DNA from 3 places in the Planococcus alkaliphilus genome. Region 2 is predicted to be linked to each of the others. Evidence: riboswitches for the same ligand, from Rfam matches in the RefSeq annotation. Region 2 holds a riboswitch; each other region holds the start of a gene.
The links. A riboswitch is a leader RNA that binds a small molecule or an ion and turns the genes downstream of it on or off. The one in region 2 is predicted to bind thiamine pyrophosphate.

Region 1 (4,191 bases), 1.5 Mb from region 2:
GACCCTAATACCCAAGAAGCGGTCTTGAAGGAACAAGAAGGGGCTGCTGCGCTGTCCATTCAAATGGGATTCTTGAATGACGAAGCAGACAAACAGCGCAGTGTCGCGTTTGTCACTTCAACGGACTCGGAGTTGTTTGAAAACGTCCAAGCAGGTGAAATTATCCTGGACCGTTCTTTGGAAGATGAAGGATTAAAAGTCGGAGATACGCTGACCAACAATCAATTCAGCGGCGAATTTACTGTGAAGGGATTTGTCGATCAGCAAAAGTACAGCCATGCTCCAGTCGCTTTCATCAATATGGAGAACTACAAAGAGATGTACCGGGTAAATGAAATGCAATTGATATTTATTCCAGATGGAGACGAAACCCCAGTCATCGATGGGCTGCAATCGTTTTCGAACAGTGAGTTCCTCAATACGATTCCCAGTTATAGTGCAGAACAGCTATCCCTCAACATGATCGTCTGGTTTCTCGTTGTGATCAGTGGATTGTTATTCGCCATATTCTTCTACATGATGAATGTGCAAAAAATCGGATTGTATGGAATTCTGAAAGCAATCGGCGTGAAGACAAGTACGTTATTTAAAATGATGTGGACGCAGATGTTCTTTATCACCGTCATTGCACTGGCGTTGTCGATTGCGCTCAGCCAAAGTTTCAACTTTATCGCACCGGACGGCATGCCGTTCAGCTTAACCGCAGTGACCACGGTCCAATTGTCCATCGTATTCCTCGTCATCGGTTTTGTCGGCGCTACCCTGTCAGGCATCCAGATCAAAAAAGTCGAACCGCTGCAAGCGATTCAACAAGGAGAGGTGTAATATGACCATTTTCACGATCAATGAACTCAGAAAAACGTTTACAACCGGAGAAGTCTCAGAAGAAATATTAAAAGGGATTAACCTGACGCTGCAGCAAGGTGAAATTACCGCACTTGTCGGTGCTTCCGGATCCGGCAAAAGCACGTTGCTGACAATCGCCGCTGGGCTCCAGCCGGCTTCAGACGGAAAAATCCTGTTCAATGGACAGAATATGACGGATATGAACCAGGAGCAAATTCGAAGAATCAGGGCTCGTGACTTTGGCTTTGTCTTTCAGTCAGCGCACCTCGTCCCTTTTCTTACTGTAGAAGAACAGCTGGCTCTGATGCTCGAAGTAGCGGAAACGACGTTAAAAAAAGGGCAGCAACAAAAGGAAATTGCCGATATCCTGAAACTGATCGGCATGGAACATCGGAAATCGGCGTACCCCGCGTCTTTATCAGGCGGTGAACGACAACGGGTAGCGATTGCCCGGGCCATCATCCACAAGCCTCAGATGCTTTTTGCGGACGAACCGACGGCTAGCCTGGATTCAAAACGGTCAAAGGATGTCATGGAACTGATCCGCAATTTGACGAAAACGTTGAACATCACCACGTTGATGGTAACGCATGACGAGGAGATGCTGGCGTATGCCGACAGCGTCATTACAATGAAAGATGGTTTGGCCGAGTGACGTGTACGCTATTCTTTTTGTTTCCCGCTTAAGCAGTTGCAACAGTATAATACGAGAACCAAAAATTAGAAACTAATCTATCTCGAACCAATAAAATAGATTGACTTTTCCAATTAGCATTTGATAAGTTAAGTTGTATAAATAAGAATCTATGACGAGAAAGAGTAAGAGAAGATGACTGTTCCTCAGAGAGTCGGCGCCTGGTGGAAGCCGATGGACAGATCTTATCCGAAAATCATCTCCGAGATGCAAAGCTGAAATAGTAAGATTTGCCGGATTTCCTCCGTTATCGGGAAGATGTATGATTGTACGTCGACTAAGCGCCGGAATGTTTCTTTTGTATGGAACTTGCGGAATATGGGTGGTATCGCGAGCTAAACTCGTCCCTTTTTTAAGGGACGGGTTTTTTTATACAAAAAATTGAGTATGGCGGTAAAAAAATAGCAGTCACAGTTGTTTTGAGGCTGTAACAGCTAGAAATATGCAACTAAAATTCAGGAGGAATTATGATGAATCGAACCAATGTCGTATTTGCAGGATTTATGCTTTTTTCTTTATTTTTCGGGGCTAGAAATCTGATCTTCCCCCCTCTTCTCGGTTTGGAATCCGGAAGCAGCTTTGGACCAGCGATTACCGGTTTCCTTTTCACAGGTGTTCTATTGCCATTTATGGCCATTATGGCTGTTGCTTTGTCCGATGTTGGCTCTTCCTGCTTCTGTGAACTTGACGCCAGGTATAGTTTTTATAAAAGCCTGAACTCCCCATAAACATCCACCTGCTAAATAGATTACTTCCATTTATCGACGTTAAGCGATGATTGTTGATTTTCCCATAAATCGAAAGAGACTAGCCTATTCCTTAAAAGAAGTTTATCTTCGACTAGAGTTTTTAATTCCTCTGAAGATGGATAAATTCGATGCCAACATGAGTCCTGCCGCTGATATCTGCTAACTGCTCTGGCTCTGGCTCTTGCCTTCCTGTAGAGATAATATGCAACTTTTTAATTTCCATGTATTTTTTCCTTAACTCCCTCCCTAGTGCATAAAAAATACCCGGCAAGTAAAAAAAACCACTCCAGCGATGGAGTGGTTTTGATCATATTTTAGGAATAGATAAAATACATAGCAACCACTTCCCTACGCTAGTTTCAACTAGATCAGGTTCAAAGGGTCCGGATTGCTCCATCTCAGTCTTAAAAAGACTCCCCTAGTGTTTTTATATTCAATTCTCAGAATATCTAAAGTAAGGGTATCATTTCTCGTGAAATATATCCAGTTCATTCTGATTATTGTTAATTAAATACTATTAATCGTAAATGGATACTTATACGAACAAGAAGAAAAGAACTTCTTATATGGCCCCTTTTCTTCCAAGAACTGATGGCATGTATACTGCGTATCAGTCTAAACTTCTTTAATTATTCCTTTTAATAGAACACTTTATGTACTCCACCTCCCCTATTGCATTAGCACATTTGGCCTGATATTACTTCATCATCTTCTCATAATTATCAACAGAGGTTCTTATAAAATTTTATTGAAAAAATAACAGGACTCAATGGATTTATTTTTGAAAAAGCAATTTTGCGAAACCCTTTTGCATATGCTCCGATTCACGTGAGAAAATCTTGCATCCCACGAATTTAATTTGTTAGTTAAATGAGTGTATGACTAGCGTTGCCTAAACTGTGTCGGAGAATTCATCCTCCCCACTAATTCCTTCATCAAGCTTAAATATGTTTCCAGTTTTTCAATTTGATTTTTCTATTCTTCTCATTCAGTTCTTATCTCGTCTCTATATTATGAGAATTATGATCCAGTGGTTTGTATACCAAGAGAAGAATGTAAAAATGCAACCCATGGGCATCTATTGCCTTATTATCCTTAACCATCATAAAAATTTCCATACTTATAAGGGAACTAATAAAGACAAGGCTCCTACTCATTTGGATAGAGTTTGCCTGGAACTACTTCCTTTTTTGTCGGAATTGTAATAGCTTTAGTTGAAGTGACCATTTTGATTGGCTAAAAGAAGGAGGAGTTATTTCATGAGCAGCAGATTATTAGAAAGTATAGAACCTAAAGAAGTTTTTCGGTACTTCGAAGACTTGACCAGAATCCCGCGTTGTTCTGGAAAAGAAGAAAATGTGGTAGCTTACTTGATCGGTTTTGCCGAGCAACACGGATTTGATTGGTGGAAGGACGAAAAACTGAACATCGTCATTAAAAAACCTGCCACAAAAGGATACGAATCAAGACCAACTATCATCTTGCAAGCTCATACAGATATGGTGTGCGAAAAGGATAAAGAGACTGTGCACGATTTTGACACCGACCCGATAAAAATCGAAATCGAGGAAGACCGAATTATCGCAAAAGAAACAACGCTGGGCGCAGACGATGGAATAGGAGTTGCACTGGCATTGGCCCTCTTGGCCGATAAAGATGCAGAGCATCCGAATGTGGAATTAATATGCACTAGTGATGAAGAAAGGGGACTCGTCGGCGCCGAACACTTTGACATGGCAAAGATGGAAGGCGATGTGCTGATTAACTTGGATGCCAACGAGGAAGGGAAATTTGTTGTTGGCTGTGCAGGAGGCCCAGTCGTCAGAATTGAGGTCCCGTTAGAGAGAACAACCATTGTTCCAAACGGAATGACAGTATTGAATATAAGCATCCGCGGGTTGA
Region 2 (4,191 bases):
AATTCGTCTGGAGTTGAAATGCCAGAAAACGCCAGTTCTTTCGCTACGGTTTTTTCTAAGAATAAATACTCAGGAGACTGCGGCACAAATCCGACTCCAGGTGATTGGATGCTCCCGGCATTAAGCGGGTATATTCCGCATAATGCCTTTAATAACGAAGATTTCCCACTGCCATTTGGCCCGGCAACGACCATGATTTCACCTTTATGGGCAGTAAATGATAGACCGGACAAGAGTTCTTTCCCATTGGCCTTTACTGCAATTCCTTCAGCCTTTAGAACGGTTTCTGAACCCATTGACGAAATCCGTTCAGGCAATGAAACTGGAGAACGGACACTGGCTATTTTGTCGCTGATAAAACAGCCAGAGGGATCCAATTGGATTTCCCGGCTGAAAAAAGAATCCCATAAGTCGAGCCGGTGCTCTACGGCAACAATTGTCAAATTCAAGTCTTGCTGCAAATGGTCTAGCCAGTGGATAAACTCTTTCGCAGTTACAGGATCCAAATGCGAGATCGGTTCGTCCAATAACAGCACTTCAGGTTCCATGACCAACGCACAAGCAGCTGCAATCCGCTGCTTCATACCGCCTGATAGGGATTGAATCACTTCATGGCGTAAGGCTGACAAACCAGTCAGCTCTAAAACTGCTGTGATTTTTGCGTTCATTTTCTCACGGGGAACATGCAAATTCTCCAGAGTAAAAGCCAGTTCTTCTTCAACCGTCGGCATGCAAAACTGGGAATCGGGATCCTGGAAGACGGTCGCGACCCGGCGGTTGATTTCACCCGGCGCATACGACTCAGCATCTTTCCCGAAAAGCCGGATGCTGCCTGTGAGCTCTCCATCGCAATTAAGCGGGTATAAGCGATTCAAGAGGTAAAGAAGCGTACTTTTCCCGCAGCCGCTTGGCCCTGAAATGACAACGCGTTCTCCGTTATGGATATCAAAGGAAATAGCAGACAAGGTCGGCTGTTCGTCGTCTGGAAAACGGAAGCCAATCTGTCTAAGTGAAAAAACGGCTTCATGCACGGGCATCACTTTTCTTCGAACGAGAAATGGCGTAGCCGCGAAGCGAACCCGTCGCAAGCAGGCCATCCGAAATGAATTTCCCGCCGATCCCAGCAATAATCATGCCGCTGAGCACACGCAAGGTAAACATCAAAGCGACAAAAGAAGGGTCGAGTGCTGCATAGCCTGAAATGAAATAGCCGTATACAAAACTGAAGACGGCGGAACCGGCGCCGGCAAGCATCAGCACAGCAACATTGAAATGCTTGTAGCCAGTTATGGCAAAAGCCGCTTCTGCGCCTAGGCCTTGTACAATGCCAGACAATAGGAGGCGGGGGCCGACCGCGTTCCCAAGCAGCACTTCAATCGCTGCAGCCATCGATTCCGATAACACCGCGGCTCCTGGTTTTCGGATGATGTTCATGCAAATGATCGAAACGATAAACCAGATCCCGAACATCCATTCATAGGCGAGCGGACCGATTACAGCCGCCCAAATGTTCGAAACGTGGACAAATACCAAATAAACGATGCCGAAGACAACCGCAAATAAAGACATTAACACGACTTCTTTTAATTTCCACGATGTCAGCATTTTATTTGCCTCCGTGTGATGGGCTATTGATGCTCATCGATACCGTCATGACGAGATGGCGATGCTCTTCTGAACGGGCATTTGTAAATGCTTCTTCATAAAAGGCAAAGACCTCATGAATATCGCCATGAATGCCGCTTGCGTAATGCATCGAATCATTAAAGACACCTTGTTCTTTTGCACGGTCCACTTCACGGTAAATAACCGCCATATAATCCGGGTTGTTCATTGGATATAGCGCAAATTGAGAAGAGACATATTGCTTGGTGGTATCTGTGTTCAACAATTCATCCGATTTTTCCAAATACACATCTCCCGCCGAGTCGCCGGGGCAGCCGATGGAAAAAGTGCCCGAAAGCGCGACATGTTCACCGGTTTTTGCCGCATGCAAAGCTAGTGCTTTTGCGACGTTGAAGACATGATTCTGTTTTCCGCGAATCACCGTAGAGACGTCGTCTGTATGCATCCAGACATTCGAAGTGTCTGTTTCATTCAGTGCCCCTTTGATGATTTTAATGAAATCGCCGGTCATCGGATGAAGCGAAAAGCGAAATCCGACAATCGGGCTAGTGCCGCATTGCAATGGTTCCATATTGAATTCCTCCTAAAAATGTGCACAAAAAAAGCCGCATCCGCGAAGATGCAGCCATAATCTACAAATAATTTCAAAAGGAATCATTTCAGAAATGCGCCGCACTTCCTCACGCAGGTCCTAACCTGATCGAGTTATAAGGGATTGAAGCTTGCGCTTGCATCTCAGCCATAATGGGCACCCCTAGTGCAGTAAACGGTATGCGGTTTTTGTGGGCCGGGTTTGCCCGGTTGAGTTCAGTGTAGCGGATATGGATAAGGAAGTAAAGCACCTAAATAACATAAGGCAGGATTCAAATACTTTGAATTCAAGTATTTCTTTCTGACTCCATGTGCTATTATATGTAAGTTATTCCATATTGAAGGGAAGAGGATCATTGGACAAATCTGCAATTCAGTCGAACAGAGAAACCATCTATTTCATCACTAGCTTGATTTTCAGTATCATCATTTATGTATTCGCCATCATTTCTGTCGTCGGCATTGCCATCGCCCTTATCATTTTTGCTTTTATGCTTTTTGCCAACGCCATGATGTTAGGATCCATACGCGGAAACGGCGTGCGGATCCACGAACGCCAATTTCCGGATGTCTACGAACGAGTGCAAATTCTTTCAAAAGAAATGGAACTCAAAAAAGTTCCAGAAGTTTTTGTCATTCAGTCGGAGGGTGCATTGAACGCCTTTGCGACCCGTTTTTTCGGCCGCGACATGGTCGTCTTATATTCAGAAGTGTTTGAACTGGCATGTGAGCAGGGCCAAGAAGAACTCGACTTCATCATCGCCCACGAACTGGCACATGTGAAACGACGCCATGTCTGGAAGAATCTTTTGATTGTGCCGGCAGGGTTTATTCCTTTCTTGAGCCAGGCCTACAGCCGTTCATGCGAATACACTTGCGACCGCCATGCAGCTTTCACGATCCAAAACGCTGCGGCTGCAAAACGCGCATTGACGCTTCTCGGCATCGGCAAGAAAATGTATAGCGAAGTCAATGAAGAAGCTTACCGCGAACAGATTTCATCCGAATCGAACGGCATCGTCTGGCTCAGCGAAGTGCTTTCGTCCCATCCGCTCCTGCCAAAACGCATTCAGGCAATCCAGCAGTTTGAAGGAAACGATGCCCCTATCTACACACAGAATACGGGAAGAATTGCCATTGGGGCAACACTGATTTTTGTGGGCATAACAGCTGTTTATTTCATTAGCATTGCGCTTTTTGCCGGTGGAACACTCGTCTACTCCCAATTTCTAAATGGGTTTGACGATGCGCTTTATGCTGAGGAGGATTTTTCGATTGATGGGCAGACGCCATTGATTGTTGCCGCAGCTGAGGGCGATTTAGCAGGTGCTGAAGAAGCTGTAGCTAATGGAGAAGATATTCATGCAGTCGATGCTGATGGAAGTTCCGCTTTAATGTATGCAGTTTTTAATGGTGATAACGAAATGGCTGCATACTTAATTGAAAATGGAGCAAACGTTAATTCCATGGATGATTATGACACCGCCATCGGGAATGCCGTCTATTATGGTGAATACGATACGGCTTTATTGCTTTTAGATTATGGCGCTGATCCGGAGCTTGAGGGCCCGGATGGGATGTCAGCCATGGATTATGCAGAAGCGTCATCCGAGGCGGAATTTGTCGAGTATTTGGAAACTGGATTTTAATGGGACGAAATTAAATTAAAAGAAATAAGTTCAAATCCGCCAATTCTTGGCGGATTTTTTTATTTTAGCACGATGGCCTTCTGACAAAACATGATAATATGGGTTAATATCATTCAGATTATATAAGGAACGATAGGAGAATTCCATGGAAAAATCACTCGTCTGCATCACCGCTTATTCAAACAAGTTTTGGAAGATCAAAGTGCAGGGAAATATGTTTATCGTCTCTTACGGAAAAATCGGAACGCAAGGCTCCATCAATACGAAAGAGTTTTCTTCAGAAGAACATTGCCTGCTAGAAGCGAATAAACTGATTCAGTCAAAG
Region 3 (4,191 bases), 1.2 Mb from region 2:
ATACGACAGAATCTTTTGCGCCGCCAGTTTCCGTGACTTGGAGTCAATGATGTCGATACCGCTCAAGACTTCCGCTTCGGGTATATTCGGCGTCACTACGGCAGCTATAGGCAGCAATTCCTTTTTCAGTGCAGCCCCTGCTTCTGCGCGCAATAAATTCGCTCCGCCTTTTGCAATCATGACCGGGTCGACGACCAGCTGCCGCCAATTGAAATGCCGAATCCACTTGGCCGTTTCTTCAATGATTTCTTCATTAAATAACATTCCGGTTTTCAATGCCGCTAGCTGAAAATCCTTTCCGACAGCCTGCAATTGAGTCCGAACGGCTTCTCTTGACATTGGGTAAATAGCGGCAACGCCTAGCGTATTCTGAGCGGTCACGGCCGTCAGAACAGAAGTCGAATAAACTCCGAGTTCCTGGAATGTTTTAATGTCCGCTTGAATTCCTGCGCCTCCTCCGGAATCCGATCCGGCAATGGTTAATACTTGTGGAATCATTTTTGCTGCAGCTCCTTTCCGGCGGGCAATTCGTTATCGCCTTTCCCAGTTCGGGACAATTGGTTCAGGAATTCGATTTGAAAACTGCCAGGCTCGGGAGCTGAGTGGCTTGCTCGTTCCCCTGCTTTCCCGTAAAAACGCAAGGCTTCTGCGGCAGCACTTAAAATATTATCCGGATAAACGGCTAGATAGGCAGCAACCACTGCACTTAGCAGGCAGCCAGATCCGGTAATCGCCGACATGAGCGGATGCCCAAAAGGAATTTCCACGATTTCTTTGCCATCCGTAAGAATATCAATTGAACCTGTTACGGCTACAACCAGACCGAGCCTGCCTGCAGCTTCGACTGCCAGCTGCTTCATATCCGCTTCACCGCTGCCGGCATCGACGCCTTTCCCTTGCCATTCGGTTCCGCAAATCGCGGCAAGCTCGCCTGCATTGCAGCGCAACACGGCAATATTCACTTCCGTTAAAATTCTTTTCGCCGCAGCTGCTCTGAAAGCTGTCGCTCCTACACCTACAGGATCCAGTACGACTGGGCGGCCCAATTGATTCGCTGTCTTTCCGGCAATGAGCATGCTTTCCAAAGTTTGTACGTTCAAGGTTCCAATATTGAGTGACACGGCTCCAGCAATTGCCGCAAGTTCAGCGGCTTCTTCCGGCGCTTCGCCCATGATCGGAGAAGCCCCAATGGCAAGCAATCCATTGGCCTGGAAGTTTGAAACGACGTGATTCGTAATGCAGTGGACAATCGGATTTTCAGCGCGCAATTTCTCACTCACTTTAAACACCCACCTTCGTGTATGGCTTTACCGTCCATGTCTGCATCGTCCAAGCTTGTTCCCAAAAATTCCATTCGTAATAGCTGCTTCTGCGGAAACGGTCCTTCAGTTCTTTGCGCCGTGTTTCGGTTAGTCCTTCTGCGAGAAGGTCCATCCGCTCGATCTGTTCGTTTACAAGTGCCGCAAATTCCTCTCCGCCATAAGTTTCGATCCAGCGGCTGTAGATTGGATGATCCGGCTTCGCTTCTTTAAGCCGGTCGCCGATTTCCTGATAAAGCCAGTAACAAGGAAGAATTGAAGCGAGGACGTCCGCCAAATCCCCTTCAGCCGAGCGGTACATATGCGATACATACGCGTAAGCATTCGGCGATGGTTCAAATTCATCCCAATCCTCTTCGGTCACTCCAAGAAGTTTCATGAATGATTCGTGCAAAGCCATTTCAGCCGCACAAGTATGCTCGGCATGAAATGCGAAGCGTTTGGTCGTTTCTAAATCTTTGGCTTTTACCGCACCGATTGCCTGTACTTTTGCAAAATGTGTTAAGTAATAGGCATCCTGCATAACGTAATAGCGAAAAATGTCTAAAGGCAGTGTCGCGTCTGCGATTCCTTTGACAAACGGATGTTCAAAACTTGCTTCCCATACTCCATTGCACTCCAACCGGACTTCTTCACAAAATTTCATTTCGCCATCTCCTTTTTTGCAAATAAAAACGCCACTCTCCAGTTAAGGAAAGCGGCGTGTGCGTATGCATTGAAAGATAGAGAAATAGCATGCTTCTCGCCACTTCCCTACGCTGGTATGATCCAGATCAGGTTCAAAGGGTCCGGGCTTATGCCCGTCTCAGCCGATATCCGGCTCCCCTAGTGGGTGTTTTATTTGGTTGTCGAAATCACTATAGCACAGATTCAACTTCTGCAAAAGATTTATCTGAGTTTTCAGCTTTGATGCGCATCCCATTCTCGGTATCAAAAAAGTGGGCATGCGACATATCAAAAGCCAGGCGAGCTGTATGGCCCGGCTCGATTGCGGTATCTGCCTCAACGCGCGCAATAAATTCCTGTTCAGCATAAGTGGCATAGAGAATGGTTTCTGCACCCGTCAATTCGGAAACGGTGATTGTCGCATCAAACTCACTGACCGGGAGTCCGGATAAATCTTCGCTGTTGACGTGGATATGTTCCGGCCGAATTCCCAGTGTCAGATGCTTGCCTTCATACCCGCGGCTATTCAGAACATCCAAGGTTTCCCGCGGGATGCTAATTGTCCGATCTCCCAACACAAATGCCCCTTTTTCCAATCGTCCATCAAAAAAGTTCATTGCCGGCGACCCGATGAAGCCTCCAACAAAACGGTTGGCTGGAAAATCGTAGACTTCTTTCGGGCTGCCGACTTGCTGGATATGGCCGTCCTTCATAATGACAATGCGCGTTGCCATCGTCATCGCTTCGGTCTGGTCATGCGTGACATAAATGGTCGTAGTTTTCAGCCGATGATGCAGCTTAGCAATTTCCGCCCGCATTTGGACGCGCAGTTTTGCATCCAAGTTTGAAAGAGGCTCGTCCATGAGGAAGACCTTGGCATCCCTGACAATTGCGCGCCCGAGCGCCACCCGCTGCCGCTGCCCGCCTGACAAAGCTTTCGGTTTTCTATCCAAGTATTCCCGCAAGCCAAGAATGTCCGCCGCATCTTCTACGCGCTTTCGGATATCCGCTTTCTTAAACTTACGCAATTTTAGTCCAAAAGCCATGTTTTCGAAGACCGTCATATGGGGATATAAAGCGTAGTTCTGAAAAACCATGGCAATATCCCGCTCTTTCGGCTGGACCTCATTCATCCGTTTTCCATCGATGAAGAATTCGCCTTCCGTTATCTCCTCGAGGCCAGCAATCATGCGCAAAGTCGTCGATTTCCCACAGCCCGAAGGACCAACGAAGACGATGAACTCCTCATTTTGGATTTCAAGATTAAAGTCTGTTACCGCTGTTGCGCCGTTGTCATAAGTTTTACCCAGATTTTTAATTGAAATCTCTGCCATTTTCAATTTCCCCATTTCTTTTTCTTAATTATATACAGTTTTCTGTTTATTACAAATACAACATAGAAAAGCAGAAGAACTTGTTATATACTTACCCACAAGAAGGAGCTTCTATGCTTCTTCAATTTGAAAGGAGGCTCGAGTATAAATAATTCTGTCGAGTACCCCTAATTACTTCGACAATCAAAGTAATTTCACGGTAAATAAAGCAGTATTTATAAACTTAAAGGAGTGAAACCGGATGAAAAACATGAAGATATTCATCATCGCGCTTGTTGGCCTTGCTTTAATGTTAAGTGGTTGCGCCGGCTTCAAGACCAGCAATAATGATGAAGAAGCGGTTAATGAAGACGGTAAAGTGGTTGTAGATTTTTGGACATTCTGGGGTTCTGAAATCCGCCGTCCGATTGTCGATAAAATCGTTGAAGATTTTAACGCATCCCAGGATGAGATCGAAGTCAAGCACACGTATAGCCCTTGGGGAGATATCTGGACGAAGGAATTAGCGGCGATTGCTGCCGGCAATCCTCCTGATGTTGTCATTAACGATATTAATGCCACAGCAATCCGCGGACAGGAACAACAAGCAATGAACTTATCGGAATTCTACGATAACAGTTTCTCAGAGAAATTCTACCCAGAACTTTGGAATGCTACACTTCACGAAGGCGATTCATACGGAATCCCTTTTAATACTGATACACGCGTCCTTTTCTATAATAAAGATGCCTTCGAAGAAGTGGGGCTGGATCCAGAAGATCCGCCGGAAACATGGGCTGAACTGGAAGAATATGCAGCGAAATTGGATATCAAAAACGGCAATAGCTACGACCGTCTCGGCTTTTACCCATTATGGGGAGTTGGCTACGATG

Region 1: it holds a riboswitch for thiamine pyrophosphate, as region 2 does, so the genes downstream of both, AC2EXB_RS18520 (peptide-methionine (S)-S-oxide reductase) here and AC2EXB_RS10850 (YkoF family thiamine/hydroxymethylpyrimidine-binding protein) in region 2, are expected to answer to the same signal.
Region 3: it holds a riboswitch for thiamine pyrophosphate, as region 2 does, so the genes downstream of both, tenA (thiaminase II) here and AC2EXB_RS10850 (YkoF family thiamine/hydroxymethylpyrimidine-binding protein) in region 2, are expected to answer to the same signal.

What each region holds. Positions count from the first base shown of each region.
Region 1 is NZ_CM168060.1:3,543,629-3,547,819, forward strand. It holds gene AC2EXB_RS18505 (ABC transporter permease) at 1-825, shown strand, start outside; gene AC2EXB_RS18510 (ABC transporter ATP-binding protein) at 827-1,501, shown strand; T-box leader at 1,644-1,892, shown strand; partial or broken gene AC2EXB_RS18515 (branched-chain amino acid transport system II carrier protein) at 2,044-2,142, shown strand; partial or broken gene AC2EXB_RS18520 (peptide-methionine (S)-S-oxide reductase) at 2,173-2,298, opposite strand; TPP riboswitch at 2,618-2,719, opposite strand; gene pepD (beta-Ala-His dipeptidase) at 3,549-4,191, shown strand, end outside.
Region 2 is NZ_CM168060.1:2,017,663-2,021,853, reverse strand. It holds gene AC2EXB_RS10860 (ABC transporter ATP-binding protein) at 1-1,037, opposite strand, end outside; gene AC2EXB_RS10855 (ECF transporter S component) at 1,024-1,605, opposite strand; gene AC2EXB_RS10850 (YkoF family thiamine/hydroxymethylpyrimidine-binding protein) at 1,607-2,197, opposite strand; TPP riboswitch at 2,287-2,392, opposite strand; gene AC2EXB_RS10845 (M48 family metallopeptidase) at 2,574-3,866, shown strand; gene AC2EXB_RS10840 (DUF4240 domain-containing protein) at 4,012-4,191, shown strand, end outside.
Region 3 is NZ_CM168060.1:3,256,560-3,260,750, forward strand. It holds gene thiD (bifunctional hydroxymethylpyrimidine kinase/phosphomethylpyrimidine kinase) at 1-498, opposite strand, end outside; gene thiM (hydroxyethylthiazole kinase) at 495-1,280, opposite strand; gene tenA (thiaminase II) at 1,282-1,965, opposite strand; TPP riboswitch at 2,053-2,156, opposite strand; gene AC2EXB_RS16975 (ABC transporter ATP-binding protein) at 2,177-3,319, opposite strand; gene AC2EXB_RS16980 (ABC transporter substrate-binding protein) at 3,561-4,191, shown strand, end outside.